4 regions of the Brachybacterium sp. NPDC056505 genome follow, and region 1 is predicted to be linked to each of the others. Evidence: riboswitches for the same ligand, from Rfam matches in the RefSeq annotation. Region 1 holds a riboswitch; each other region holds the start of a gene.
The links. A riboswitch is a leader RNA that binds a small molecule or an ion and turns the genes downstream of it on or off. The one in region 1 is predicted to bind thiamine pyrophosphate.
Positions count from the first base shown of each region.

Region 1 (7,248 bases):
GGTCCTGGACCCTGTCGCGATCGGATCGCTGCGCGTGCGCACGCCGCTTGCTGCCGAGCTGGTGGCCCAGAGGCCCACGGCCGTGCGCGGCAACGCCTCGGAGATCCTCGCCCTCGCCGGCGAGGGCAGCGGCGGCCGGGGCGTCGACTCCTCCGACCCGATCGACGCGGCCGTCGCGGCGGCGACCCGCCTCGCGCGCACGCAGGACACCGTGGTCGCGGTCTCCGGCGAGCGCGACCTCATCACCGACGGGAGCACCCTCGTGGAGGTGGCCGGCGGCAGTGCGATGCTGACCCGCATGACCGGCGGGGGCTGCGCCCTCGGCGCCGTGATCGCGGCCTTCCTGGGCGTGCGCAGCGAGGGAGCACCTGCGCTCGAGGCCGTCGTCGCCGCGCATGCCGCCTACTCCGCGGCGGCCGAGCGCGCCGCCTCCGGGGCCGACGGGCCGGGCACCTTCGCGCCCCGGCTCCTCGACGCCCTCGCCGCCATCGGCCCGGACGAGCTCCGCGCGCCCGGGCGCCTGCACGTCAGCCTCACGGATCAGGTCGGCGGCGGGGCCGCATGAGGCCCTCGAGCGAGGACCTCGGCCTGTACCTCGTCACCGATGCCGCGCTGTGCGGTGCGCGCGGCATCGTGCGCACGGTCGAACTCGCCGTCGAAGGCGGTGCGCGCGTGGTGCAGCTGCGGGAGAAGCACGCGGACCTCGCCGCGCACGTGCGCCTGCTGGAGCGTCTCGCGCGGGTGATCGACGCCCGCGCGCTGCTGCTGGTGAACGACCGTGTGGATGCCGCCGTCGCGGCGCGCGAGCAGGGGGTACGCGTGGACGGCGTGCACCTGGGGCAGGGCGACGAGGACGTGCGCCGTGCACGAGAACTGCTCGGGCCCGACGCCGTCATCGGGCTCAGCGCGAACACGTCGGCGCATCTGGACGCCGTGGCCGCGCTGCCGGAGGGCACCGTCGACCACGTGGGCATCGGCGCGATCCGCGCGACCGCCACCAAGGCGGATCATCCGCCGGCCCTCGGCGTCGAGGGGTTCGCGCTGCTCGCGGCCGCGTCCCCGGTGCCGAGCGTCGCGATCGGCGGGATCACCACGGCCGACGTCCCGGCCCTGCGGCGCGCGGGCGCCTCGGGGTGCGCGGTGGTCTCGGCGGTCTGCGCGGCCGACGATCCTCTGCGCGCGTCTCGCGTGCTCAGCGCGGCCTGGACCGAGGCGGCGCCGGACCGGTGAGCCCGGGTCCGCAGGGCGGGCCGGCGCCGGGGTCAGCGCGCCGGGATCCCCTCGCCCTCCCACAGCGCGAAGAAGTGGTGCAGCGGTCCGTGGCCGCGCCCCACGTCGAGCCGGTCGCTCGCGGCGAGCGCACCGTGGAGGTACTCCTTGGCGCCGCGCACGGCGTCCTCGACGGGCATGCGCGGCAGCCGGGCGGCGATCGCCGCCGAGAGCGTGCAGCCGGTGCCGTGGTCGTTGGTCGTCTCGATGCGCGGGGCGGGCAGCTCGACGATGCCCTCGCTCCCGCACAGCAGATCGGTGCTGGTGGGCGACCCCTCGAGGTGGCCGCCCTTGAGGAGGACGAGGCGCGGTCCGAGGGCCAGCAGGTCGTGGGCGCGCCGGCGCATCTCCGCCTCGCTCCAGTCGGGCTCCTCCCCCAGCAGCACCGCAGCCTCGGGCAGGTTCGGGGTGAGGACGTCGGCCAGCGGCACGAGCTGCTCGCGCACAGCGTCGACCGCGTCCTCGTCCAGGAGGCGGTCGCCGCTCTTGGCGACCATCACGGGATCCAGGACGATCCTGCGCGCCCCGTGGCGGCGCAGGCGCTCCGCGATGACCCCCGCGATGGCGGCGTTCGCGACCATGCCGATCTTCACGGCGTCCACCTGCACGTCCTCGAAGACCGCGTCGAGCTGTTCGCCGACGAACTCCGGGTCGAGCGCAACGACGCCGCGCACCCCCTGCGTGTTCTGGGCGACGACGGCCGTCACCACGGCCATCCCGTAGGCGCCCTGGGCGGCGAAGGACTTGAGGTCGGCGTGGATGCCCGCGCCGCCCGTCGGATCGGTCCCGGCGATCGAGAGGACGTTGGGGACGCGATCGCTGACGGGTCCGTCGGGGTTCGGGGCGCTGGGGCGGGTGTCGCTGGTGCTCACGATGCCTCTTCCACGAGGCCGGCGGGGAGGGCGCTCAGCGGTTCCGTCCCTGCGCCGGCATGATCCGGATCAGGTGCTCAGGGTCTCCACGCCGTCGCCGCCCCGCGCTGCTGCGCATCGCGTGACCAGTGGACTCTCAGCCCCTTGCCGGGACTCCCCTCGGTGCCGCTCAGGCTAGCAGGGAGAGGCTCCCGTCGGCGCCCGCGCCCATCGTCCGCGAGCGCAGCGCGGCGTCGGTGTCGGCGGCGGCGAGATCCGCATTGATGTGCGCTCCGGCGAGCGCACCCCAGCCGCCGCGGCGCCCACCTGCGCCGTCGGGTCGGTGATGTTCCCCGCGACCCAGACGCCGGGGACCTCGCTCACCCCGGCCATCGCCGACGGGACCTTCGCCCCCATCCCGGGGATCTCCTCGACACGCAGCCCCAGGCCCTCGAGACCGTCGAGGCGAGGGGTCATCGTGGTCGCGACGGCCAGCACGTGGCGCTCGATCACCTCTCCGCTCGCCAGGCGGACGCCCGCGATGCGGGACGCGCGCTCCCCGGCATCGGGGGCCGCACCGTCGCCGGCGATCACCTCGGCCACCTCCTCGTCGATCACGCGGATCCCGCGGGCGGACATCCTCGCCCGGGTCCGGGCATCCAGCGCGGTGCCGCGGGCGAAGAAGACGATGTCATCGCTGAGCTGGCGGAACAGCCACGCCTGGTGCGCGGACATCGGGCCCGAAGCGAGGATCCCGATCGGCTCGTCGCGCACCTCCCAGCCGTGGCAGTAGGGGCAGTGGACGACGCCGCTCCCCCAGTGCTCGGCGAGCCCCGGGATCGCAGGGAGCTCGTCGCGCACGCCGGTCGCGACGAGCAGGCGGCGTGCGCGCAGCGCGCTGCCGTCCTCGAGGGTGAGGTCGAAGCCTCCCTCGAGGCCGTCGACGCTCCAGTCCTGCCGCACCGAGGCGATACGGCCCCGCACGACGGTCCCTCCGTAACCCTCGACCTCTTCGCGCCCTCGCGCCAGGAGCTCGGCGGGCGGCGTCCCTTCACGGCCCAGCAGGCCGTGGACGCCCTCCGCCGGGGCGTTGCGCGGGTCCCCCGCGTCCACGACGATCACGCGCCGGCGGGAACGGGCGAGCATGAGTGCGCCGTTCAGTCCGGCGGCGCCGCCGCCGATGACGACGACGTCCGCGGTGGGATCCGCCGCGCCGCGCGCCGGGGAGATGTCGCCGGTGCTGGTGCCTGCAGGTGCAGCGGGGATGTCTCGGGTGTCCATGGGTGCCTCCTCCTGCCCGCGGGGCGGGCCGATCGTCGTGTACGACGTCGACACTAGGCAGGCGTTGCTTACGAGGCATACCCTATTGCGCATGACGCAAGAAGATGGAGCGATCGAGACCCTCGTGCGCAAACGGATCCGGGCGCTGCGCGTCTCGCGCGGATGGTCGCTCGGCGATCTGGCGGAGCGCGCCCGGATGAGTCCGTCCTCGCTCAGCCGGATCGAGGGAGGGACCCGGCGCCTGGCCCTGGATCAGCTGATCACGCTGGCCAGAGCCCTGGACACGACTCTCGACGAGCTCGTGGACTCCGGCGCGGACGATGTGGTCTCCAGCCCCACGCTCGACGGGCCCCGAGGAGCGATGCGCTGGACGATCCGGGGCCAGCCGGATCTCTCGGTGATCCGCCAGCGCCTCACGGAGCCGCCCTCGGCGCCGTCGGCCATGCGGGCGCACACGGGCCGCGAATGGTTCGTGGTGCTCTCGGGCACCGCGACCCTGCTGCTGGGCGACCGGCGTCTGCGGGTCGAGAAGGACCAGGCGGCGGAGTTCCCCACGATGCTCCCGCACGCGATCGGCGCGGAGGGCGGCCGGCCCTGCGAGATCCTCGGCGTCTTCGACCGCGAGGCGAGGCGCGAGCACAGCGGGCCGCCGTCGGCGTCGGCGGACTGAGCCGGCCGGGCTCCGCAGGCCACGACGCGACGAGCCCCCGTCCGGCGTGTGCCGGACGGGGGCTCCTGTCGGAGTGCTGGGACTCCGCGCAGCGGGTCTTACTCGCCGTCGTTCTTGCCGGTGAGGCCGTTCAGAGCGCCCTTCACCGAGTTCTTGACGTCCTGGGCCTTGTCCTCGAGACCGGCGCGCACCTGCTGCACCTTGCCCTCGGACTCGGCCTCCTTGTCACCGGTCAGCTTGCCGAAGCCCTCCTTGGCCTTTCCGCCCAGCTGATCCGCCGTGTTCTCGAACTTCTCATCCGCACTCATCAGTGCCTCCCTCGCTGTCGGATGTCCTGCTCGTACCCTTTCGAGTATAGGGAGGAACGCCGGACGGCGGGCGAGTTCCACCTGGCCGCGAGCTGAACGCGCTCTCGGGCTGACGGCGATCGGGACCTGGACGCGGTCGCGCCCCGCCTCCCGCCGATGAGGGCGGGGGACGGGGCGCGGTGCACGCGGAGCGTGCGACTCCCGGAACGAGGCGGCGGGCGGACCCGCCCCTCAGCTCAGGAGGAGGTTCAGGCCGGCTGGATGTTGGTCGCGGTCAGGCCGCGATCCGTGCGCTCGGTGTCGAAGGAGACCTTCTGGTCCTCCTCGAGGTTGCGGTAGCCGGAGCCGGCGATGTTGCTGAAGTGGGCGAAGACGTCGGCCGAGCCGTCGTCGGGGGCGATGAAGCCGTACCCCTTCTCGGAGTTGAACCACTTCACGGTGCCTGTAGTCATGCAGTCTTTCCTTCGGTGTGCAGAGAGCAGATGCTCTCTGTGCGGTCACGACGAGATTTCCGCCGTGCGCCCCCACGGCGGACATTTCCCGGGGGGAAGGAGTCCGAAGTGGGGAGATCGTGGGGATGGGCGGGATCGCCTCATCCTGGTGGGCTACCGCTGCGCTGCGGAGGTCCTCCTTGGACCTGCGACGCCACGGTCGATTGCAGGGGGTGGGGGTGCTGAGGGTGAAGATGTCCTGACGTTCGGCCGTGCGCTCGGTCGGCGCTGTTGATTCGAGCGTACCCGATGGATCCCGATCGCACGAGGGGTTTGCCGCGTGCATCATGCGGGAGTGTCGGGCGGAGCACTCGACGGGCACGCGATGAGGCCCCGCCGGCGCCGGTTCCCGTCACCACATCGCACGCGCGACTCCGGCGACGACGACGCTCAGCAGCTGGCCGCCCACCATCATCACCAGCCATGACGCACCCACCGCGACGCCGACGATCGCCGCCGTCCTGCGCCGCGAGCGCTGCAGCAGGGCGACGATCCCGATGACGATCGCGACCAGCGCCACGAGCGCGAGCAGGATCGTGGATCCCCAGCCCCAGAGCGCGTAGCCCGTGTGGTACTTCGCCATCAGGAGCGGCACCAGCACGTTCAGGCCGCCGCGGATGGTCGAGAGCACCACGAGCACGATCGCCGCGACCAGCGAGACGGCGCCCAGCGGGTTCGACGCGGGCTTCGCGCCCGTCACCTGCCCGGAGGGGGCGGCGGCCGACGTCGACGAGGGGTACGACGAGGGATCAGAGGCGGAGGGGGACGGTGCGGCGCCGGAGCGCGGGTGTTCGGGCTGGCCCATGGGGCGAGTATGCCCGATGAGCGTCGCGCCCCGACGGCGCGAGGCGGACGGACTCGGCATCGCGCACCGAGTCCGCCCGACCTCCTGCCCTCACGCCCGGACGGCGCATCGCCAGCCGCCCGGGCTCGTCAGGCGCCGGGCGGGCCGGTCAGCCGACGGCGGGGCCCACCCAGACCTGCTGGGCGTTGACGAACTCGCGGATGCCGTGCGGTCCCAGCTCCCGGCCGTAGCCGGAGCGCTTGATGCCGCCCGAGGGCAGACGCGGATCTGTCTTCACGATCCCGTTGACGCTGACCTGCCCTGCCTCGATGCGCCGGGCGAGGGCCTCCCCGCGCGCGGTCTCGGTCCAGATCGAGGAGCCGAGCCCGTACGGGGTGTCGTTCGCGATCGCGATGGCATCGTCCGCGTCGTCGGCCGCGACGACCACGGCGACCGGCCCGAAGGTCTCCTCGGTGCACGCGGTCATGCCCTGCTGCACGCCGGTGAGCAGGGTGACCGGATAGAAGAACCCGGGTCCGTCGGGCATCTCGCCCCCGAGCACGAGCTGCGCACCGGCCTCGACGGACGAGGCGACCTGCCGGTGCAGGTTCTCGCGCAGCTCCTCCCGGGCGATGGGCCCCACCTGGGTGGTGTCCTCGTGGGGGTCGCCCACGGTGAGCGCCTCGAGCTGCGCGCGCAGCAGCTCGACGAACTCGTCGTGCACCGAGCGCTCGACGATCACGCGCTTGGCGGCGATGCAGGACTGGCCGGCGTTGATGATGCGCGAGAGCGCGGAGACCTTCGCGGCCTCCTCGAGGTCCGCGTCGGCCAGCACGATGCACGGGTCCGAGCCGCCGAGCTCGAGCACGGCCGGCTTGATCTCGCTCGCGGCGATCGCCGCGACCTTCGCGCCGGCCCGGTCGGATCCGGTGAAGGAGACGGCGGCGATGCGGGGGTCGCGGATCGCCTGCTCGACGTCCTCGGTGCGGGCCTGGAGGACCTGGAAGATCCCCTCGGGGGCGCCGACGGCCCGGAAGACCTCCCCGATCGCCGCTGCGCAGCCGGGCACGTGCGGGTCGTGCTTCATCACGCACGTGTTGCCTGCCATCAGCGCGGGGGCGGCGAAGCGGAACGCGATCCAGAAGGGTGCGTTCCAGGGCAGCACGCCCAGCACCGGCCCGAGCGGCAGATGCTGGATGTAGGAGGAGGTGGCGTCGGAGGCGATGTGCTCGTCGGCCAGGTACTCCTCGGCGTGGTCGGCGTAGTGCTCGGCGGCCCAGGCGGCCTTGTTGACCTCTCCCCTGGCCTCGCCGATGGGCTTGCCCATCTCCTGGGTCATCAGCGGGGCGAGCTCCTCGACGTGCTCGCGCATGTGCGCGGCGACGGCGCGGAGCACGGCGGAGCGCTCGGCGAAGGTGGTCTCCTTCCAGGTCGTGAAGGCGTCGTGGGCGCGGCCGACGATCCCGCTGATCTGCGAGGGCGTCGCGGCGGGCACCTCGCGCACGACGTCGCCGGTGGTGGGGTCGATGGCTGTCAGCACGCTGGCGGTCTGTTCGCTCATGGTGTGCTCCTCTCAGGCGGAGTGGACGGTGAA
Region 1 covers NZ_JBHTSV010000039.1:7,743-14,990, reverse strand. Annotated here, with positions in the region: gene thiM (hydroxyethylthiazole kinase) at 1-565, shown strand, start outside; gene thiE (thiamine phosphate synthase) at 562-1,230, shown strand; gene thiD (bifunctional hydroxymethylpyrimidine kinase/phosphomethylpyrimidine kinase) at 1,263-2,141, opposite strand; TPP riboswitch at 2,185-2,304, opposite strand; gene ACFQ53_RS15155 (NAD(P)/FAD-dependent oxidoreductase) at 2,316-3,401, opposite strand; gene ACFQ53_RS15150 (helix-turn-helix domain-containing protein) at 3,493-4,071, shown strand; gene ACFQ53_RS15145 (CsbD family protein) at 4,170-4,379, opposite strand; gene ACFQ53_RS15140 (cold-shock protein) at 4,628-4,831, opposite strand; gene ACFQ53_RS15135 (hypothetical protein) at 5,223-5,675, opposite strand; gene ACFQ53_RS15130 (NAD-dependent succinate-semialdehyde dehydrogenase) at 5,824-7,215, opposite strand; gene doeA (ectoine hydrolase) at 7,228-7,248, opposite strand, start outside.

Region 2 (7,248 bases), on a different contig from region 1:
AGCCGGATCAGGCGTCACCGCCGGATCAGGCGCACCCGCCGGACCGGTCGCACCCGCCGGATCGGCCGCGTCGAGCACGTCCTCAGGGGAGCCGTCGGCCAGGACGTGCGCCTGCGCTCCGAGCACGATGACGCGGTCCACGTGCGGGGTCCAGCCGTCGGCGTCGTGGTCGGCGACCACCAGGGTGCGATCACCGACCGCGTCCAGGATCGCGGCGCGGACCTCGCGGGCCGTCGGCCGATCGAGCATGCTCAGCGGCTCGTCCAGCAGCAGCGCACCGGGATCCAGGGCAAGGGAGCCGGCGAGGGCGAGCCTCTGCTGCTGCCCTCCGCTGAGATCCCACGGCGAGGCCGCGGCGTCCACTCCGGCGTGCGCGACGTGCAGGGCGGAGGTCACCCGGTGCTGGATCTCCTCGCGGTCCAGCGCTGCGTTCTCGGGACCGAAGGCTGCGTCTCGGCCGGCGCTGCCACCGATCAGGGCGTGCAGCGGCTGCTGCAGGAGCAGGCCGCGCTCGCCCGGACGGGTGGGGCCGGGGGCCTCGCCCGAGAGGTCGCCCGTGCTGGTGTCCAGCAGGCCCGTGAGGGCACGGAGCACCGTCGACTTGCCCCCGCCGCTGGGACCCGTGAGCAGCACGCGCTGACCGGCGGGGATGTTCAGGGTGAGGTCGTCGACCGTCGGCCGGGAGCGGGTCGACGGTGTCCAGGTGACGGCGTCGAGGCCGAGCGCCACGGCGGCGCCGGATACGGGACCGGTTCCGGCGGGGGACGCGTCGCCGCGCGCCCCGTCGGCCCCGGAGCCCGTCCCGATCACCGTCGCCCCCGCGCTCATGCGCGCGACCGCCGTCCCCACTGGCGCCCGGCCGGGAAGGCGCTCAGGGCGCCGGTCGCGCCGAGGGCGCGCACGATCAGCCATCCCAGCACCCCGCACAGCAGCGCCGCGGAGACGATGAAGAAGCCCAGCAGCGCCCAGGCCGAGGCCCAGGACCACTCGGGGTAGTAGGAGAAGCGCTCGTAGACCCATTCGAGGATCCCCGAGAGCACGCCGCCGGCGATCGCCACGGGCAGGGTGAAGCGGCGGTAGGCGGTGACGAGGAACGCGATCTCGACGCCTCCGCCCTGCAGCAGGCCGCTGACCACGGTGCCGATGCCCCACTGTCCGCCGAGGGCCATCTCGAGGACGGCGGCGATGACCTCGGCCAGCACGGCCGCGCCGGGACGGCGCACGATGAGCATGGCCACCAGCGCGGGCAGGAACCACACGCCCGCGAGCAGGCCCACCGACGGCGGCAGGACGGTTTGCAGAGGTGTGAACAGCGTGTACACCTGCCCCCAGGCGAGGAACACGAAGGCGAAGACGACGCCGATCGCGACCGTCAGCACGAGGTCCACGGTGCGATAGGCCAGCAGCGGCCGACGTGCGAGGGCTTGGCCCGTCGATGCCGAGGACGCGCGGGCCTGCGTGGTCTTCTCGGCGCGCCCGGAGGGGGCGGCGGGGGTGGAGCTGGTCGACATCTGGTTCTCCTTCCGATGCGGAAGGGGCCGCGAGGCCCGTCGGCCCCGGATGCAGGCACCCGGCGCGGCGGACATCGCAGAAGAATCCCGACTCCCTACGCCGGTCTGAACCGGATCAGGTTCGAGGGTCTGCGCTCGGTGCGCACTCTCAGCACCTCTGCGGTGCTCCCCTGTCTGTGGATGTCAGCGTCGATGATATCGCGCGGCGCCGTCGGAGCGCCCTCGGTGTGTGCGCCAGATCGCCCGGGCCGCGCCGGGCCGCGCCGCGCCGGGTGGGGCTGGGGCGGCGTCGGGGCCGGCGCCGGGAGACCGCAGCGGACCTGTATGAGGCGGCGGGGCCCGACGGCCGAGTCGCATCCGGCTCCCGAACGAGCACGAGAAGTACGAAACGGTTGCCAAGAGCGCTCATGGCAACCGTTTCGTACTTCTCACGGGACGACGGGCCGCCGACGGGCCGCCGAAGGGCCGCCGAAGGGCCGCCGACGGGCCGCCCCGCGGATCAGCGGCGCGCGCGGATGGCCTGGTCGATCGCCTCGGCCGCGGCGCGGGGATCGTCGGGCGAGAGCAGGAAGCTCGTGCCCTCCCGGCCGATGATCTCCACGAGCGTGCCGGGACGGGAGACCATCAGGCGGTACGCGGACTGCTGCTCGCCGGTGGTGAAGACCTTGCGCCCGGGCAGGGCCTCGAGGGTCCCGCGGTCCGGCGCGAGCACGCGCCCGCGGCGCCAGCCGAGCCCGCCCACCGTCACGCCGAGCGTTTCGCCCGGGATGCGGCGCAGCTGCACGGCGCGGAAGTCGGCGACGGGCCAGGCGGGGCGCGGCAGGAACCCGCCGAGGCCTACGGTCAGCCCGTCGCCGTCGACCACGAACCGGGTGGCGAGCCGCATCCACGACCAGAAGGCGTACACGAGCACGGCCAGGGCGAGCACCAGGCCCAGCACGACCGTCTCGCCGCGCGCCCAAGCGATCGCGTACCCGGCGATGCCGACACCGATCGCGGCGCTCATGCCGATGCGGGTCCAGCCCACCGCGCCGGGAGTCGTCCGCCCCACGTGGAAGGGCGCCTCCGGCCTGCTCACGGTGTCCTCACCAGATGCTCACGCGGTCTTCGGGCGCGCGGTACATCGCGTCGTCCTCGCGCACGTCGAAGGCCGCGTGGAAGGCGTCGAGGTTGCTCGCGATCGCGTTGCAGCGGAACTCGGCGGGGGAGTGCGGGTCGATCGCCAGCATGCGCGCCGCATCCTGCGCGCGGGACTTCGCGCGCCACACCGTGGCCCAGGACCAGAAGACGCGCTGCAGGCCGCTCAGGTCGTCCATCCGCGGCGGGTTCCCGCCGGAGCGCGCGAGGTAGGCCTTGATCGCGATGGTGAGGCCGCCCAGGTCGCCGATGTTCTCGCCGATCGTGAGGCTTCCGTTGACATGGGGCAGCTCGTCGCCGCCGATGACCTCGCCGTCCTCACCGTCTGCGCCATCCGCGCCGACCGCGTCGTCCCCGCCAGTCGCCTTCACCTCCGCCTGCTCGCGCAGCACGCGCGGGGTGAGGGCGTCGAACTGGTCGATGAGCGCGCGGGTGCGCTGCTCGAATGCCTCGCGGTCCTCGTCGGTCCACCACGAGCGCAGGTTGCCCTCGCCGTCGTACTTCGAGCCCTGGTCGTCGAAGCCGTGCCCGATCTCGTGGCCGATCACGGCGCCGATGCCGCCGAAGTTCACGGCGTCCTCGGCCTCGGCGTCGAAGAACGGCGGCTCGAGGATCGCGGCGGGGAAGACGATCTCGTTCGCGCCCGGGTTGTAGTAGGCGTTGACCGTCTGCGGGGTCATGTGCCACTCGTCGTGGTCAACGGGCCCGGCGAGCTTCGCGAAGTCGTGGGCGGCGTCGTGCGCGCGGGCGGCGCGGACCGAGGCGACGAGGTCGTGGGGGTCGAGCACGAGGCCGTCGTAGGTGCGCCACACGTCGGGATAGGCGATCTTCGGGGTGAACAGCTCGAGCTTGGCGAGGGCCTTCTCGCGGGTGCCCGGCGTCATCCATTCGAGCGTCGAGATCGACTCCCGGTAGGCGTCCAGCAGCGCGCCGACGAGCTCCTGCATGCGCGCCTTGTGGTGCGGCGGGAAGTGCCGGGCCACGTAGTCCTGTCCGATCGCGAATCCCACGGCCCCCTCGACCAGCGAGATGCCGCGCTTCCAGCGCTCGCGCAGCTGCTCGGCGCCGGAGAGGGTGCGACCGGAGAAGTCGAAGTCCTCCTCGACGAAGGCCGAGGAGAGGTACGGGGCGAAGGCGCCGACGGTGTGCAGGGCGGCCCAGGTGCGCAGCACGGCGAGGTCCTCGGCCGCGAGCAGCGGGGCGACGGCCTCGACGAACTCGGGCTGGCTCACGCAGACCACGTCGAAGGCGCCCGCCGGCGCGCCCGTGCCTTCGACGTAGGCGTCCCAGGGGAACGCGGGGGCGAGGGCCTCCCGCTGCGCGGCGTCCATCGGGTTGTTCGACTTCTCGCTGTCGCGCAGGCGCACCCGGTCCACATGGCACGCCGCGAGCCGCGTCTCGAAGTCCATGACCGCGCGGGCCAGGTCGCTCGAGTCCCCGGCGACGAGGCCCTCGCGGCCGGGCAGGGAGGCGAGATCGGCGAGACGTGCGAGGTGGCCGACGTACGCCTCGCGGATCGGTGCGTAGGAACCCTCGCGGTAGTAGGACTCGTCGGGCAGGCCCAGCCCGCCCTGGTGCAGCTTCACCTGGTAGCGGGAGGAGTCGTCGTCATCCGTCCACACGTAGGCGTGCAGGGCGCTGGTGCCGGCCACGGGGGAGGCGAGCAGGCGCACCAGGTCCGCGAGCGAGGTCGTGGACGCGACCTCCTCGAGCATCGGTGCGAGCGGTGCGGCGCCGGCGGCCTCGACCGCGTCCTCGTCCATGAACAGCCGGTAGAGCAGGCCCACGCGTCCACGATCCGTCTCCGGAGCATCGCCCGCCGCGAGCAGGTCAGCGAGCTCGGGATCCTCGGCGGCCTCCTCGACGATGGCGCGCACGCGCTCCTCCGCAAGGTCCCGCAGGCGTCGGAACTCCCCGTCGGAGGCGCGATCGGCGGGGATCTCGTGCTCCGCGAGCCAGGCGCCGTTGACGTGCCCGAACAGGTCGTCCTGCACGCGGATCGAGTCCTCGACACCGCTGCGGTCCAGGCCCGAGCGGACCTCGGAGCCGGTCGGTGCTGCGGTCGTGGCGCTGTCGGAGGGGACGGCATCGGTCATGGTGACTCCTTCGTCGGGGAGGGCGGCGTCGGGCCGGGCGGTGGGACGGGCGCGGGGGCGGCGAAGCGACGCCGCTCCCGCCGGCCGGGTCGATGGCTGACGCGCTCCGCGCGCCGTGGGCCGACCCGATCTTGTGGATCAGAGGGTGGACAGTCCCAGCAGCGCGAGCGCGGCGGTGAGCACGCCGATCCCGAAGGGCGCGTACGCCCACAGGGTGTGCGTGCGCTCGCCCGGGCTGCGGCGCTGCAGGATCAGGGTGGACAGGCCCGTCGCGATCGACAGCACGATGGTGCCGATCGTGAGCACGGGGGAGAGCACGATCAGCACGGTCGCACCGATCTGGAAGAGCGCGGTGCCCACGACGTCCAGGACGCGCAGCACCATCGAGCGGGGCACGCTCACCTTCTCTGTGAGGAAGGTGCCGACGGCCTCGGTCGCCCACGCGGAGGGCGCGGCGATCCGGCGCCGTGCGCTCACCGTCTGCGCGGTGGCCAGGACGATCCAGACCAGCGCCGCGCCGAGCCCGAGCCAGATGCCCATGGGGCCGACGGCCTCCGAGGGCCACAGCAGCCCCGCGAAGAGCACCGCGGCCAGGCGCAGCACCTCCTCGACGGTCGAGCGCACCGCCATCGGTCCGGGGTTGACCGCGAGGCGCCTCTGCACCTTCGAGACGAACATGCTGGTGATCACGACGACCATGAGCTGGAGGGCGCCGAGGGCGATGCCGAGCACGAGCGGCAGGGGCGTCGAGGGCGTCGCGGGCAGGCAGATGAGCACGAGGGCGACCGCGACCGCGGGGATCACGAGCGAGACGATCGACAGTCCGCGCACGAGCGCGTTGACGATCTCCGCGCCGGTGGGCGGATGGTCGTGCCCGGTGTGGTCGTGGGGGTCCGAGCCGTGCGGGTCGCTGCTGCAGGAGGCGGCCTCGGCGGGGGCCTCGGGATCCGCGGCGGAGGACGGGGAGGACGAGGTGGTCATGGGGCTCCTTCGAAGTCGCTCCACTGTATCGGCCGTGCCTGGTGCTCCGCTGGTGGCAGGCCGCTCGAGGAGGCGGGCGGAACACCGGGCGTCGGTGCGGATGCGCTGGTGCGCGACGTCCCGGAGCCGGCGTTCGTCATGTCCGTGTGAGGTTCTCCCCACCAGGGGGCATGGGCGTCCGGGGACCGGACATTCTCCCGGACATGGCCCATGGTCGTGTGGAAACATGTCCCCGTGACCCGCGACCAGCCCTGCGACGACGCCCGGACCTCGGACGGCGACGTCCTCGAGCGCGCCATCGGCGCGGTGGTCGCGGCGGCCGCGGGCGATGCCCTGGGCGCACCGTACGAGTTCCAGGGCCCCATCGCCCCGAGCGAGGACGTCGGCATGATCGGCGGCGGCGTCCTGGAATGGGGCGAGGCGGAGTGGACCGACGACACCTCGATGGCGATCGTCGTGCTCGAGGCTGCGGCCGCGACGCCCGGCACCCATGACCTGCGCACGGCGTCCGCCCTCGATCAGATCGCGCGCGAGTGGTACGCCTGGTCGATGGGCACCCCCGACATCGGAGCCCTGACCTCGACCGTCATGCGCCGCGCGGCCGACGTGGCCCGCAGCGCCGGGCACTCCATGCCCCATGCGAGCGATCTCCAGCAGGCCGCGGAGGACGCCCACCGCGACCTCCCGCGGGTCGCGGGCAACGCCGCGCTCATGCGCGCCCATGCGAGCGTGCTGCCCTATCTCTTCTCCTCCGACGAGGACACCGAGGACGCGATCCGCACGATCTGCCGCCTCACCCACGTCCACCCCGACGCGGTCGAGGCATGCGTGCTGTGGGGTTTCGCGGTGCGCCACGCGATCCTGAGCGGCGAGATCGACGTGCGCGTGGCCCTCGACCGCCTCCCGGAGGACCGCCGCGACCTCTGGCGGGAGCGCATCGAGGAGGCCGAGTCGGCGCGCCCCGTCGACTTCCCGCGCAACGGCTGGGTGGTGGCCGCCTTCCAGGCCGCATGGTCGGCGGTGCACAGCGTGCTGCCCCTGCCCGAGGACCGCTTCGCCCGACGCGCGGCCCTCGTGGACGCGCTCACCTCGGCGGTCCGCGCGGGCTACGACACCGACACCGTCGCGTGCATCACCGGCGCGCTGGCGGGCGCCGCGCTCGGCCCCAAGTCCGTGCCGCCGGAATGGCGGCGCGAGATGTTCGGCTGGCCCGGCTACGAGGTCGCCGAGCTCGAGAGCCTCGTCGAGCGCGTGGTGGCCCCGGCCGAGCAGCGCCGCTGCCCGTCCGGCGCAACCGGCTGAGAGGTCACTCGCTCTCGGCCGGGATCCGCAGACCGGTGCGCAGCGGCACGTCCTGGATCTGACCCCCGACGTGTCGCACGCGCACACCTCCCGGCACGCCCTCGAGCTCGCCGACCACCGTGAGCTGCGTGCGATAGGCGCGCAGCGCGGCGCCGAGGGCGGACGCCGAGCCCGGCTGGTCGCGGAAGGCGAAGGGCTCTCCGCCGGCCACGGCCTCGGGG
Region 2 covers NZ_JBHTSV010000024.1:39,946-47,193, reverse strand. Annotated here, with positions in the region: gene ACFQ53_RS12290 (ATP-binding cassette domain-containing protein) at 1-828, opposite strand, end outside; gene ACFQ53_RS12285 (ECF transporter S component) at 825-1,511, opposite strand; TPP riboswitch at 1,587-1,693, opposite strand; gene ACFQ53_RS12280 (hypothetical protein) at 2,011-2,589, opposite strand; gene ACFQ53_RS12275 (M13 family metallopeptidase) at 2,597-4,744, opposite strand; gene ACFQ53_RS12270 (hypothetical protein) at 4,883-5,725, opposite strand; gene ACFQ53_RS12265 (ADP-ribosylglycohydrolase family protein) at 5,960-7,027, shown strand; gene ACFQ53_RS12260 (glycosyltransferase) at 7,032-7,248, opposite strand, start outside.
Region 2: another riboswitch for thiamine pyrophosphate. It lies ahead of ACFQ53_RS12285 (ECF transporter S component); the one in region 1 lies ahead of thiD (bifunctional hydroxymethylpyrimidine kinase/phosphomethylpyrimidine kinase).

Region 3 (7,248 bases), on a different contig from region 1:
GACCGAGGGCGACTGCAGCGCGATCTGCACCGCGCGCGCGATCTCCTCGTCCTTGACGGGCTCCGAGGTGTACTCGCGCACGCTGCGGCGGCCGTAGACCACGTCGAGGAAGCTGCGCTCCTCGTCCTCGTTCTCCACCTCGCCGACGAGCTCCCGGACCTGCCCGGCCGGCAGCACGCCGCCCTCGGAGTGGGTGGTGCCGTCGATGAGGTCCTGGGCGGCCTCGGAGAACAGCTGGCGGAAGTGCGAGACGTCGGTGCCGAGCTGGTCGTGGCGGTCGAAGTAGGCCTTCATCACGGCGGCCGAGCTCTGCAGGAACTCGTCCGAGATGTCGCGATCCGCCGCGAGCCAGGCGTTCATCTCCTTGGAGAGGCCCGGGACCGCACGCCCACCGAAGCCGGGTCGGAAATTGCTGCGGCTCAGGCCCTTCTCGATGGCGTGGGCGTGGAAGATCATCCGCGCCTGGGCGCCGGAGACGCCGTCGGCCGAACGGGCGTGGCTGAAGGAGCGCACCTGGCGCTCGGAGTCCTTGAGCGCGAGAGCCTTCGCCTGGGAGGAGAAGCCGCCCGCGGGCGCTCCGCCCTTGCGCTTGGCCGGGGCCTGCGCGGCGAGCGCGCCGGTGGGGATCCGCTCGATCTCGATGCTGCGGATGTCTGCCCCGGCACGGCGACCGGTGAAGTGCACGCCGCCGAGCATGAACTGGGTGAATCCGGGCTCGGAGACCGTGAAGGTGAGCGTGTCGGTGCGGGCCTGGCCGCGCGCGCCCTCGACGTTCACGGCGCCGACGACGCGGAACCGGGTCGTCTCGGGGTTGCGCACGTGGATGTTGACCTTCTTGGCGTCGGTCGTCGGCGTCCAGTCGATGCGCAGCTGGTAGGCGGAACCGGCCACGAGCGGCTCCGGCAGGTCGGTCCACACCAGGTTGCCCAGCACGGAGCCATCGCGCGCCACCCGCAGGCGGGTCTGCTTGCCGCGGCGCGAGATCTTCCAGCCGGACCCTCCGGTCGCGAAGTCCGGCGCGGTGAGCGTGAGCTTCTGACGCGGGTAGAGCGCGGCGGAGCCCGTGGTGCTCGGGTCCAGCGCGTCCTTCAGCCATGCCATCGAGGACTCACGGCCGGAACTGATGTAGTCGCGGGCGGTCGAATAGTCGATCTCGCGGGTGACGTGCGGGTTCGCGGCGATGTCCTCGTGGGAGTCGGTCTCGCGCACGCGCCGCGTCTCGTCGAAGCCGAGCGAGCTCATGAGGTTCTTGAAGCGGTCCGCGCCGCGCTTGGTGTTGAAGATCGAGGAGAAGGGCTTCTCGAAGATCGCTGCGAAGGCGGAGCCGTGGAAGCTGTCGGTGACGACGTACTCCGCGTCCTTGTACGTGCGCAGGAAGTTCTCGGGCCGATCCTCGTCGAGGATCTGGGCGCGCGGCTCGTCGGCCCACAGGGTCCGGCAGTGCTCGATGCCGTCGTCGGGGTTGGGGATCACACGGATGATCTCGAGGCCGAGCTTGTCCGCGATGCCCTGCGCGACGGCCTTCTTCTCCTCGGTCGGATCGAGGAAGAACACGCTGAGGTACTCGCCCTCCGGGGCGACGGTGGCGTTCGCGGCGAGCTCGTCGTAGTGCTCGCGGGGGAGCAGGAAGACGGGGTCGACGACCAGGGAGGCCTTGGCGCCGAAGATGTCGCGCGCGGTGTCGACCGCGTAGCCCTCGCGCACGGAGATCGCCTTGAAGCGCTGCAGCTGCGCGGCGTGGGTGGCGATGAAGTCGGGCGTGAACTTCTTCGTGCCGCGGTTGCCGAAGGACGTGCCGTAGGCGACGCGGTTGTTCTTCTCCGAGACGAAGTCCAGGAAGAGGTCGCTGTTCACGCGGCCGATGAGCGGGTTCCACAGCTGGTCGCTGCCCACCACGAAGGTGCGCGCGCGCTCGTTCAGGCGCGGCAGCTCGGTGAAGTGCATCTGCTGGGTGGTGTGGTAGCCGACGCGCTCGGCGAACTGCATCGAGACGATGTCGTCCGGCCACTCGACGCGGAAGCCGTTGTAGCCCAGGGGCTCGTGGACCATGAGCACCGAGTGGCCGAGGTTCTCGATCGCGCGGTTCAGGCCGTAGTACGTGAGGATCGACCCGTAGTTCTTCCCGTACCACCAACCGCACACGGCGACGTCGAATGTCTGCTTCGGATCGGTCATCTGGTGAATCCTTGCCTCTCATCGCTTGCTGCAGGAGGTGACGCCTGGAGTCTGGGGTGCATTTCGTGCATGTGCCCGTGAATTCGCTGCGTGAGCTCTTCCGGGCGGGCGATCGAAATGCTTGCGGCGAGTCTAGCCCAGCACCGCTGGGGGAAATCGGTCGTGTCGCGTCGGTGTCTTGGGGAGATCCCGCAGGCCGGCCGGGGCCGCCGCGGCGGCCGGACCTGGAGGGCGGGGCGCTGGACGTGGGAGCGCGGGGCGGTGCATCTTCAGGTGCTCGCCACGGGCGGGGCATCGCCCCAGGTGAGAGGCGCTGGTGGCCATGGCGTGCAGGTCGTGGCGGCGGGGACGGGCTCCGACACGTGTCGCCTGCTTGCTCGGCGAGGTGAGCGGAACCGTCTCGAACGGGGTTCCGTGGTCGACTTCACCGCCCGAGGGAACGGACGCAGTACGTCAGGTGTACGGGCGGTGAACGGGATGCGGACGAACGGTAAGTGAATTGAAGAAAGGTGAGGAGGAAGAATGGAGGCCGTGCGGCAGAGCCTCGTGGTGCATGCGCAGGTCGACGGGTTCGGAGATTCTCCGCGGGCACCTTCTTGAATACCGATCACGTTTTCGATGCGCCGGCGATCGAATGAATTGCGGGTAGTGGTGGACGTCAGGGGCGTCGGTGGACGGCCGGGAGCGTCGCATGGGTGCGGGGCGAGAGGTGGCAGGTGGATCGGTGCGCTGGTGCCGCCGTCGTCCGCGTGGGTGTCCAGACATCGGCTCAGACAGAAAAAACGCCCTGTCACCAGGGCGTTTCTTGGGGTGATCGACGGGATTTGAACCCGCGACCGCCTGGACCACAACCAGGAGCTCTACCTACTGAGCTACGACCACCATGTGCGCTCCGAGGACCGCAACGAGAAGCAAGCATACCGGGCGTCGGCCCTGCTCCGCACCCTCGAACGGGGGTTCTCGCTGTGAGACGCCTTGCACTTCGTCGGCACGGCAGACTGGGGTGTCGGGCCTGGAGGACTCCGGGGCCGGAAAAGCAGGAGCCGGATCCAGCCTCGTCATGACAGGGTCGCCGCATGCTCCTGGGCGCATGATCCGCTTGCCCGCGGGCCGATGGGGGAGAACAGTGGGGGCATGATCATCGCCTTCTCCGTTCAGCCCACCGGTGAGCCCTCCGATCCCGGCCTCACCCGCGACCTCGCCGAGGGATCCGACGCCGCGAGCGTCCACGACGCCGTCGCCGCCGCCGTCCGCGTGGTGCGGGAGTCCGGGCTCCCGCACCGCACCAGCTCGATGTTCACCGAGATCGAGGGCGACTGGGACGAGGTGATGGACGTGGTGCGGCGCGCGACGGCCGAGGCCGGCCGCTTTGGCTCGCGCGTCTCCCTCGTGCTCAAGGCCGACATCCGCCCCGGCCATGAGGGCGAGCTCGACGGGAAGATCGAGCGCCTCGACGCCGCCCTCGACCGGAACTGAGGGCGGCGCCGCACGTGAGGGCGGCACCGCCCGGCTGACTCAGCCGATCTCGTCGACCAGGCCGTCGCGGACGGCGGCGGCCATGGTCGGGGTGACGGGCAGTCGCGGGATGAGCGTGGCCTGGTAGGCGTGGTAGATGTCCGGCTTGCCCTCCCAGGTGCGCGCCTGGGGCTGGTTGCGCCGGTCCAGCTCGTGGTGCCAGCTGCCCCGCTCGGGATCCAGCAGGAACTCGCTGACGTACTCCCACCAGGCCTGGTAGCGGTCGGCCCACTTCGCCTCGCCCGTCACCTGGAACATCACGGCGGAGGCAGCCGTGGCCTCGGCGGCGACCCAGTGCATGCGCTCGTGCACCACGGGGGTGCCGTCCCAGTCCACGGTGTACGGGAAGCCGGGCTCCCCGTCCATGCCGAAGGCGTCGTCGGCCCGTGCCATGAGGGCGTTCGCGGCCTCGAGCATCCACTCGGGGGCGTCGCCGTCCTTCGCGAGCAGTGCGGCGCGGCCGTGCAGGACCAGGCGGGACCACTCGAGCCAGTGGCCGACGGTCGCGCCGTAGGGGCGGAAGGGATCGGCGGGCTTGTCCTCGTTGAAGTCCAGGATCGGGTTCCACGAGGTGTCGAAGTGCTCGGGCAGCAGCCAGTCCTGCTCGCGCGCGAACTCGTCGATCGCGCGGGTCATGATGCCCACGGCGCGGTCCAGCCAGCGGCGGTCGCCGGTGACGTCGGACGCGGCGAGCAGCGCCTCGGTGGTGTGCATGTTCGCGTTGATGCCGCGGTAGTCCTCGCAGACGGCGAAGGCACGGTCGAAGGTATCCACGCTCATCCCCGCCTCCTCGTCGTAGAACTTCGCGTCGAGGACGCCCAGGGCCTCCTCGAGCAGCTCGGCGGCGTGCGGACGGCCGGCGGCGGTCGCGGAGGCGGCGGCGAGCACCACGAAGGCGTGCGCGTAGGCCTCCTTGGCGTCGTCGATGACCGTCTCGCCGGAGATCTTGGAGTACCAGCCGCCGTGCTCCTCGTCCTTGAAGACGGTGCGCAGGGACTCGATGCCATGGTCGACGAAGCGCCCGTACTCGGGGCTTCCCAGCATCGTGGCGAGCGCGAAGCAGTGGGTCATGCGGCAGGTCACCCAGAGCTCTGCCGGCTTGTCGCCGTCGAGCTCCCCGTTCTCGTCGAGCCAGCCGAAGCCGCCGTCCTCCCGCAGCGACTCGGCGCCGAAGACGAGCAGCTCCTCGCCCTCGGAGTCCAGCCAGGTGCGGTGGGTGGCGCGCTGCAGCCACGGCACCGATGGCGCGGAGGATCCCGCGGCGCCGGCGGCCGCGTCGTCGGACCCGTCGGCGCTCTCGCCGTCGACGGCGAGCTCGAAGGTGCGCGCGGCGGCCTGGGCCTGCGAGGTCGTCGGCCCGGGATCGGCCACGAACAGCACCTCGCGGTAGTACTTGAGCTCCTGGATGGACTCGCGGATGTCGGCGAGGGCGCGGTGGCCGCCGTGCTTGGCGGGCGTGTTGTAGAAGACGCGGGGGAACCAGCGCTTGGCGAGCTCCTTGAGGCTCGAGACGTCGATCGTGCGGTAGGAGAGCCAGGCGGCGAACTCCGGCACGTCCTTGTCGAGGAACACGCGGTCGGTGCCCACGGAGTTGCCCGCGAGCGGCGCCTTGCCGGCCTCCGGGCAGTGCTCGCGCACGTAGGCCAGGCACTGCTCCTGCGCGGCCTCGAGGGTGATGCCCGCGTCCAGCTCCTCCAGCAGCCCTGAGTTCGTGTGCATGGTGCGCACGAAATCGCCCATCTGCTCCAGCGCCTCGGCCGGGGGTTTGACGACGACGTCCACGCCCTCCCCGAGGATGTTCAGGTCACCATCGGTGACCAGGACGGCGATCTCGACGAGCGCGTCCTTCTCCTTGTCCAGTCCGGTCATCTCGCAGTCGACCCAGACGATGCGGTCGGCAGTTCCACGGTTCGAAGTGCTCACGTGGCAAGGGTAGTCGCCGCGGACGGCGCCGCGTCGCCGCCGACGGCTCTGGAATACTGGCGCGCCGGACACGGGGTGCGCCGCGCGCGCTGAGATCACACCCGTGGAACCTGATGCAGTTCGCACTGACGAAGGGATGTCCGCCATGCGGTCACGTCTGCCCGAGAGCCCGCCCACGACCGCCGCCGCGGTCCACACGCCGTCGGCCGGGCCGACGCCGATGCCGCAGCTGCCGCCCGAGGGCCGCGCCGCCCTGCGCGCCGGGGTGGTCGGCAACTTCATCGACAACGTCCACGTGTTCCTGCCGCTGACCGCGCTGACCCCGGCGCTCGCCGTCGTCGCGGGCCCGGGGATCGCCGCCACCACCGGAGCGATCGTGGTGATCGCGATGATGCTCGGCCGGCCCGTCGGCGGCATGGTCTTCGGCAGGATCTCGGACCGCCTGGGGCGCACCCGCACCACGAAGGTCGCGATCACCGGCACCGCCGCCTGCGCCCTCCTGATCGCCGCCATGCCCACCCACGAGCTGCTGGGCGTGGGAACGATCGGCCTGATCCTCGCCCTGCGGTTCCTCGGCGGGATCTTCGTGGCCGGCGAGTACTCGGCCGCGATCCCCCTGGCCATGGAATGGTCGGCCCCGCGCCGGCGCGGCCTCATGAGCGGGCTCATCCTCTCGATGGCGCCCTGGGCGCAGGCCGCGATCGCCTTCGCGACCGCTGCGCTGCTGCTGGTCCTGGGGCCCGACGCCTATGCCGCGTGGGGCTGGCGCGCACTGTTCGTGCTCGGGGCGCTCGCCTCGCTCGGCATGCTCGCCTACTACCGGCGGCGCGTGGTCGATGCGCCGACGACGCGACGAGTGATCGAGGAGCGGGAGGGCCAGGATCCCTCGACGGACGACGGCCCGCTCCTGGCCGACGAATCCCTGGCGGACGAGGGGCCCGCAGCCTCGGGCATCGCGGCCATGCTCCGCGGACGCTGGGCGCGCGCCTTCTGGCAGGTGTTCACCCTGATGACGGGCCTGTGGCTGCTCACGAACACGACCGTCATCATGCTCACTGCCCAGCTCGGCCAGGATACGGGTCTGTCGGCGACCAGCGTCTCGGTCGCGATGGGCATCGCCTCGTGCGCGCAGGCGCTCGCGATGGCGCTCGCCGGGCATCTCTCCACCAGCACCGGCAGGCGCCGACTGTTCGTCCTGTGGGGGATCGCGGCGACCGTGCTGGGCCCGGTGCTGTGGTGGATGGCGGTCGGCTCGAGCACGCTGGCCGGTGCCGCCGTGCTCGCCGCCGCGCTGCAGGTCGTCACCGTCGCCGCGTACGGACCGGTCTCCGCCTACCTCTCCGAGCGCTTCCCGACGTCGGTGCGCTCTACCGGGTACGGGATGGGCTACAGCCTCTCGCTGATCCTGCCCGCGCTCTACCCGTTCTACCTGCCCGGGCTCTCGGCGCTGCTCGGGGTGCACGCCGCGGTGCTCGGACTGCTCGTGCTCGGCGGCGTCCTCCTCATCGTCGGTGCGGCGCTCGGGCCCCGGCTGTCGGCGGCGGAGATCGACGGGGACCTCGACGCGGTCGCCGACCGCGGCAGCCGGGGGAGCGGGCGATGAGAACTGATCCGCACCCTCGCGAAGACCACGAC
Region 3 covers NZ_JBHTSV010000004.1:20,137-27,384, reverse strand. Annotated here, with positions in the region: gene ACFQ53_RS04140 (polysaccharide pyruvyl transferase family protein) at 1-2,175, opposite strand, end outside; tRNA gene ACFQ53_RS04135 (tRNA-His) at 2,982-3,057, opposite strand; gene ACFQ53_RS04130 (MTH1187 family thiamine-binding protein) at 3,310-3,651, shown strand; gene orn (oligoribonuclease) at 3,691-5,613, opposite strand; TPP riboswitch at 5,675-5,767, shown strand; gene ACFQ53_RS04120 (MFS transporter) at 5,759-7,216, shown strand; gene ACFQ53_RS04115 (hydroxyethylthiazole kinase) at 7,213-7,248, shown strand, end outside.
Region 3: another riboswitch for thiamine pyrophosphate. It lies ahead of ACFQ53_RS04120 (MFS transporter); the one in region 1 lies ahead of thiD (bifunctional hydroxymethylpyrimidine kinase/phosphomethylpyrimidine kinase).

Region 4 (7,248 bases), on a different contig from region 1:
GATCAGCAGCAGGTAGCCCCACCAGTTGCGCCGGAGGGACCCGCGGCGTCGGCGCGGTGCCCCCTTCCGGCCGACGGGGCCCGGGGCCGACGGATCCTGCGCGGTGGACGGGTCGAGGTCCCCGGAGGCGGTCCGGGAGGACACGGAGGTCGCCATCAGTAGTGCACCTTCCTCTCGACGAACCGGAACTGGAAGGCCGTGATGATCATCAGCAGCACGAACATGACGGTCCCCGCGGCCGCGGAGAGGCCGACGTTCGAGCGCTGGAACGCCTGCTCGTAGATGAACCAGCTCAGGGTGGTGGTCGAGGACGCCGGCCCCCCGCTGGTCATCACCGCGATCAGGTCGAAGGCCTGGAATGCCCCGATGGTCTGCGTGATGACCAGGAAGAACGTCGTGGGCGAGAGCAGCGGCAGGATCACCCGCGTGAAGCTCTGGAACGCGCTCGCGCCGTCGAGCTTCGCGGCCTCGAGCACGTCCGAGGGGAGCCCCTGGATCCCTGCCAGGTACACGATCGAGACGAAGCCGACGCCCTTCCAGATCGAGACGATCAGCAGGGCGGGCAGCGCCCAGTGGGCATCGGTGGTCCAGCTGGGCGACTGGGCGCCGAAGAGGTCGAAGACGACCCGGGCGAGCCCGTAGTTGGGGTCGAAGATGAACAGCCACACCACCGCGATCGCCGCGCCGGAGACCACGTGCGGCGCGAACACCACGCCGGTGACGACCGGGGTGCCGCGCAGCTTCTTGGAGAACAGCGCGGCCAGTAGCACGCCGAGCAGCAGGCTGATCCCCACGACCACGAGGACCCAGACCACGGAGACCCACAGGACCTTGTGGAACGAGGGCGAGGCGAGCATCGACGTGTAGTTCGTCAGCCCGATGAACAGCGGCTGGGGCGAGATGAAGTCCCAGTCGGTGAGGCTGAGGTAGAGGTTCGCGATGATCGGCCAGTAGGCGAAGACCGCGATCAGCGCGAGGTTCGGGAAGGCGAACAGCGCGAACAGCGCGTAGCCGCGGCGTCTGCGCCGGCGGCGGGCGGCCAGTCGCTGCGGCGGGAGCGGGCCGAGCCCGGATGCCGCCGATCCTGGGGCGCGATCAGCGGGGAGGGCGGGGGCTTCGAGGCTCATCTCAGAGTGGTTCCTCTCCGTGGAGCTCCATCGTTCGTGCACGACTGCGCGCCGCGGCATCAGCGGTCTCGCAGTGACCGTCGTCACCGTAGCAACGGCGCTCTGTTGTGCGCGTAGCTCGCACATAAGTGCACGCCGAGTTCGCCCGATCGCCACTTCGTGCTCGTCGCCCGACCCTGCCCCCGCGCCACCTGGCCTACGCTCGGAAGAGGTCCACCGTCGGACCGACGGCGGACCACGATCCCTGGAGGGCAGCATCGTGGACAGCACCGTGGACATCACCCGAGCCCAGACCGTCGCACACCAGCTCATCGCGTCCCATCTTGTCGAGGGCGACATGGAGCCGGGCGGCGAGATCGGCCTGCGGGTCGACCAGACGCTCACCCAGGACGCGACCGGCACGATGGTCATGCTCGAGCTCGAGGCCATGGGCCTGGACCGGATCCGCACCGAGCTCTCCGTGCAGTACGTGGACCACAACCTGCTGCAGACGGACGAGAAGAACCCCGACGACCACCTCTTCCTGCTCTCGGCCGCCCGGCGCTTCGGCCTCTGGTTCTCCAAGGCGGGCAACGGGGTCTCCCATCCGGTGCACCAGGCTCACTTCGGCCGCCCGGGGGCGACGCTGATCGGCTCGGACTCGCACACCTGCGCCGCGGGCGCACTCGGCATGCTCGCGATCGGCGTGGGCGGCCTGGAGATCGCGATGGCGATGGCCGGCCAGCCGCTCTACGTCGCCATGCCCGAGGTCTGGGGCGTCGAGCTCACCGGCGAGCTGCCTGACTGGGTGAGCGCCAAGGACGTGGTGCTGGAGATGCTGCGCCGCCACGGCGTCAGCGGCGGCGTCGGCCGCATCATCGAGTACCACGGCGAGGGTCTCGCGCAGCTGACCGCGATGGACCGGCACGTGATCGCGAACATGGGCGCCGAGCTCGGCGCGACCGCGACAGTCTTCCCCGCCGACGACGCCGTCCGCGACTACCTGCGGGCCGTCGGCCGCGGTGACGAGTTCACGCGCCTCGAGGCCGACGAGGGCGCGGAGTACGACGTCACCGAGCACATCGACCTGAGCGCCCTCGAACCGCTGATCGCCGCGCCCTCCTCCCCCGGCAACGTGCGTCCCGTCGCCGAGGTCGAGGACGAGGACGTGTTCCAGGTGGTCGTCGGCTCCTCGGCGAACCCCGGACTGCGGGACTTCGCCGCGTTCGCCGAGACCCTGCGCGGTCGCCAGGCCCACGAGGCCGTCTCGGTCGACGTGAACCCGACCTCCCGGGAGGTCCTCGCGGACCTGATCGCCGGCGGCTGGCTCACCGATCTGGTGGCCTCCGGGGCGCGCATCCACCAGTCCGGATGCCTGGGCTGCATCGGGATGGGGCAGGCTCCCGCGAGCGGACGCAACTCGCTGCGGACCATGCCCCGCAACTTCCCGGGCCGCTCGGGCACCGAGGAGGACTCGGTGTGGCTGTGCTCGCCCGAGACCGCGGCCGCGGCGGCGCTGACCGGACGGATCACCGATCCGCGCACGCTCACGGACTCGCTCGGGATCCCGGCCCCGCACCCGCAGCTCCCCGAGGTCTTCGCGCGCATCGAGGACATGCTGCAGCCGCCGCTGCCGCTCGAGGAGGCCCGCGAGGTCGAGCTCGTGAAGGGGCCGAACATCTCCTCCCTCCCCGAGTTCGCGCCGATCGACGACGATCTGCGGGCCCCCGTGATCCTGGTGATGGGCGACGACGTCTCGACCGACGAGATCATGCCCGCCGGCTCGCGCGTGCTCCCCTACCGCTCGAACATCCCGAAGATCTCCGAGTTCACCTTCACCCGCATCGACCCGGACTATCCCGCGAACGCCGGGAAGGCGAAGGACTCGGGAGGCCACGTGGTGGTCGCCGGGAAGAACTACGGGCAGGGCTCCTCGCGCGAGCACGCCGTGATCGCTCCCCGCTACCTGGGGCTGAAGGCGGTCATCGCGGTGTCCTTCGCCCGCATCCACTGGCAGAATCTCGCGAACTTCGGGATCCTCGCCCTCGAGTTCGACGACCCCGAGGACCACGACCGGATCTCCGCGGGCGATCTCGTCGAGATCGACGGCGTCCACGCGGCGCTCGAGGCCGGCACGGACCTCACCGCACGGATCGGGGACCGGGAGGTCCCCGTGCACCACCGGCTCTCGCCGCGCCAGGTGGAGATGGTGCTCGCGGGAGGACGGATCCCGCTCGCCGCGCGCGAGGCGTGAGTCGTGAGTCGTGAGGCGTGGTTCCCGAGGGACGACAATGGCCCCATGATCGACTGGGACCTCATCTGGCGCGACTACGTCGGGATCAGCGGCAGCGCGGTCCTCGGCGTCGTCGCCTCGACCATCGTGCTGTACGGCTTCTTCTCCCTGCTCATGCAGGTGATCGGCCCGCGCCTGATGGCCCGGCCCAGCGCCGGCAGCTTCGTGGTCCTCGCCGTCGTCGGCGGCATCACCGCCCGCGCGACCCTCGGCGAATCCCCGACGATGCTCGGCGCGATCGTCGTGCTGAGCACCCTGGTGGTCCTCGAGTACGTCACGGGCAGGTTCCGCCGCGTCCCCCTGCTCCTGCGGCGCACGCGTCCCGTCGTCGTCATGGTCGACGGGGAGCCGGTCGCGGCCGGCCTGCGTCGCAGCAGGCTGACGCGCGGCATGCTGCTGGATCGTCTGCGCGTGAGCGGGGTGCTCGCCCTCGACGAGGTGGAGCTGGTGATCCTCGAGGTCCGCGGCACGCTCACGATCGTCCGGCGCGGCAGCCGGATCGACCGCGATCTCGTGGCCCAGGTCGACGGTGGAGACCGGATCCCCGAGCGTCTGCTGTCCGAGCTGGGGTCCGCCTGAGGACACGCCCGCTCATTCCAGGACGGCCAGCGCGAGAGTCGCCAGGGGCACCGTGATCACCACCGCGACCGCGCCCAGCGCCATGAAGCGCACCCAGGGGATCCGCACGCCCATCGCCTGCATCCGCTGATGCCACAGGAGCGTGGCCAACGATGCCCACGGGGTGATCAGAGGACCTACGTCCACACCGATGAGCAGGGCCATGGTGGAGGCGGGATCGTCCCCCGCGCGATGCTCGAGGAGGAGAAAGGCGGGGAGGTTGTCGAGCACGTTCGCCGCGAGCGCCGAGGTGCCGGCCGTGCGCAGCAGCCCCATCGGCCCCGTGCCGCCGTCGGCCGCGCGCAGCACGAACGACGTCGCGCCCTGCACGTGCGCGGTCTCGACCAGCACGAAGAGGGCGAGGGCGATCGCGAGCGGACGCCAGGGCACCAGGTGCGCTCCGATCGCCTCGCGGCGCCGCAGCGCGAAGGCGAGCAGCAGCATGAGTGCGGCGGCGCCCGCCGGGATCCACACCGCGGGCACCACCACGAGCAGGGGCAGCAGCACGACGACCACGCATCCGCTGATCCGCAGCAGCGCGCGGTCGCGGATCTGCGGGGCGGGCGACGCCCGGAAGCGACCCTGCAGGTCGCGGCGATGGACGACGGCCAGGAGGGCCACCGGCAGCACGATCGCGACCAGGGTCGGCGCCGCGCTGCGGGACAGGAAGGCCGCCGTGCCCCCGCCCAGGACGTCCCTGGCCAGCAGGTTCGTGAGGTTCGAGACCGGCAGCAGCAGGGACGCCGTGTTCGCGAGCCACACCGTGGCCAGGGCGAAGGGCACCGCGGGCACGTCGACGCGCCGGGCCGTGAGCACGACCACAGGAGTCATGATCAGCGCCGTCGTGTCCAGGGAGAAGAAGGCCGTGCACACCACGGCGAGCGCGCACACGGCGCACCACAGCACCGCGGTGCGTCCGCGTGCGAGGACGGTGAGGCCGTGGGCGATCACGTCCAGGAGTCCTGCCTCGCGGGCGAGCTCGGCGAGCACTGCGATCGCGAGGACGAATCCGAGCACGGGCGCGACCCGCGCCATCAGCGCTGCGAGATCCTGCGAAGGGAGCCCGCCGCTGAGGATGCACAGCACGGCGGCGAGGGCGAGCGCCCCGATCGCGAGCGCACCGGAGCGCCTGCGCAGGAGTCCGAGCATGCTGCGAAGCGTAGACCGCGGCGCCCTCCCGAGGGTCCCGCTCCCTCTCACGCCGCGGGACGACTGTGTCCGATGGGCGCGGCGGCGATAGCCTCGCACGTGCACGGGGTGCCCTGACCAGGGCTGAGAACACACCCGCTGAACCTGATCGAGCTCGTACTCGCGGAGGGATTGCCGCCATGACACCTGCCCCACGTCCGTTCACCGAGGACGCCGCCTTCACGGCGTCCCTGCGCCACCAGCACGCCCAGGCGTGGGAGCGCGCCGTCGGCCACCGTTTCGTGCGCGAGCTGCACGCGGGCTCCATCTCGGACGAGGTGATGGCGCGCTACTTGGTGCAGGACCATCGCTTCCTCGACGCCTTCCTGCAGCTGATCGGCGCCGCGCTGGCCACCGCCCGCACCCCCGCCGCCCGGCTGCGCTTCGCGCGCTTCGCCGGGGAGGTCGCCGGCGACGAGAACACGTACTTCTTGCGGGCCCTCGACGCGCTCGGGGTGAGCGAGGAGCAGCGCGCACAGATCCCGAACACCGCACCCACCGACGGCTTCCTCCACGTGTTCCGCGAGGCCGCGGAGACCCGCGACCACGCCGCGATCCTCGCGGTCCTGCTGGTCACCGAATGGCTCTACCTGGACTGGGCGAGCCGGGCGACCTCGCCCCTGCCCGAGAGCTTCGTCCACGCCGAGTGGATCTCCCTGCACGACGGTCCCGGCTTCCGCGATCTCGTGGACTTCCTGCGCGCAGAGCTCGACGCCGCCGAGATCGAGGACCCCGAGCGCGTGCGCAGCTTCTTCACGCGCACCGTCCGGCTCGAGAACGACTTCTTCGACGCGGCCTACGAGACGGCCCCCGAGGGGGCGTCGGCATGAGCGCACCTTCCCTGTTCGACCGGCTCAAGGCCTCCGCCGCCGAGGACTGGGACGCCTACGTCCACCATCCCTTCGTCACGCGGCTGGGCGAGGGCACGCTCCCCCTGGCCGCCTTCCAGGACTACCTGGTCCAGGACTACCTGTTCCTCTTCCAGTTCGCGCGGGCCAACGCCCTGGCCGCGTACAAGGCCGACAGCCTCCAGGGCATTCGCTCGGCCGCGGACTCCCTGACCGCGATCGTCACCGAGACCGCTCTGCACGTGCGGCTCACCGCCTCCTGGGGGATCGACCAGGAAGTCCTCGAGACGGCCGACGAGAAGCCCGGCACCGTCGCCTACACGCGCTTCGTCCTGGACACCGGCATGGCCGGGGACGCCCTGGACCTGCAGGTCGCCCTCGCGCCCTGCGCGATCGGCTATGCGGAGATCGGGACCGCGCTCGCGCCGCGCCTCGCCGACGGCGTCGAGCATCCTTACGGCGAGTGGATCGCCGAGTACGCGGGGCAGGAGTTCCAGGCGAGCGCCGCCGTGGCCGCCGCGCGGCTCGACGACCTCGCCGGCGGCGACCTTCCCGCCCGCCGCCGGGCGCGGCTCGAGAGGATCTTCCGCACGGCTACTCGCATGGAGGCGGCGTTCTGGCAGCAGGCGCTGGACTGATCGCGGGCGCGCATTCACCGGGCGCAAGGGGACCGTGCGTGCAAGCATGAGGCGGTGAGCACGCCTCCGTCCTCCCCGAGCCCGTCCGAGCCGCGCCGTTCCACCGCGCGTCCGCAGTCCGCGGCGCGGCAGGTCGAGGGCCACCAGCCGTTCCTCCACGACCTCGCCGTGGTGCTGCGCGCTCCGCTGCAGGCCTGGTCTGCGCCCGACGGCACGATCACGGGCGTCGGCGCGCAGGGCATCTATCTCGGCGACACCCGTGTCGTCTCCGACCTGGTCTGCGAGGTCGAGGACGCTGCCGAGGCCGCGGACGAGGACGAGGAGCACCCTGCTCTCTCGCCCCTTCGCGCCGAGACGCGCAATGCTCGGGAGACCGTGTTCCGCGGGGTCGTCACCGCGCCCGACCTGCCGGGCGACCCGCTCGTCGTCCTCGAGCGCACGCGCACAGCGTCCGGCTGCGGCATCCGCGAGACGCTGCGCCTGCGCAACGACGACGACCGCCCGCGCACCCTGTCCCTGCGCCTCGGGCTCGTCACCGACGGCGCGACGATGTCGCA
Region 4 covers NZ_JBHTSV010000005.1:19,337-26,584, reverse strand. Annotated here, with positions in the region: gene ACFQ53_RS05150 (carbohydrate ABC transporter permease) at 1-156, opposite strand, end outside; gene ACFQ53_RS05145 (carbohydrate ABC transporter permease) at 156-1,127, opposite strand; gene ACFQ53_RS05140 (aconitate hydratase) at 1,399-3,360, shown strand; gene ACFQ53_RS05135 (DUF421 domain-containing protein) at 3,406-3,978, shown strand; gene ACFQ53_RS05130 (SLC13 family permease) at 3,991-5,166, opposite strand; TPP riboswitch at 5,261-5,355, shown strand; gene ACFQ53_RS05125 (TenA family protein) at 5,346-6,035, shown strand; gene ACFQ53_RS05120 (TenA family protein) at 6,032-6,691, shown strand; gene ACFQ53_RS05115 (glycogen debranching N-terminal domain-containing protein) at 6,746-7,248, shown strand, end outside.
Region 4: another riboswitch for thiamine pyrophosphate. It lies ahead of ACFQ53_RS05125 (TenA family protein); the one in region 1 lies ahead of thiD (bifunctional hydroxymethylpyrimidine kinase/phosphomethylpyrimidine kinase).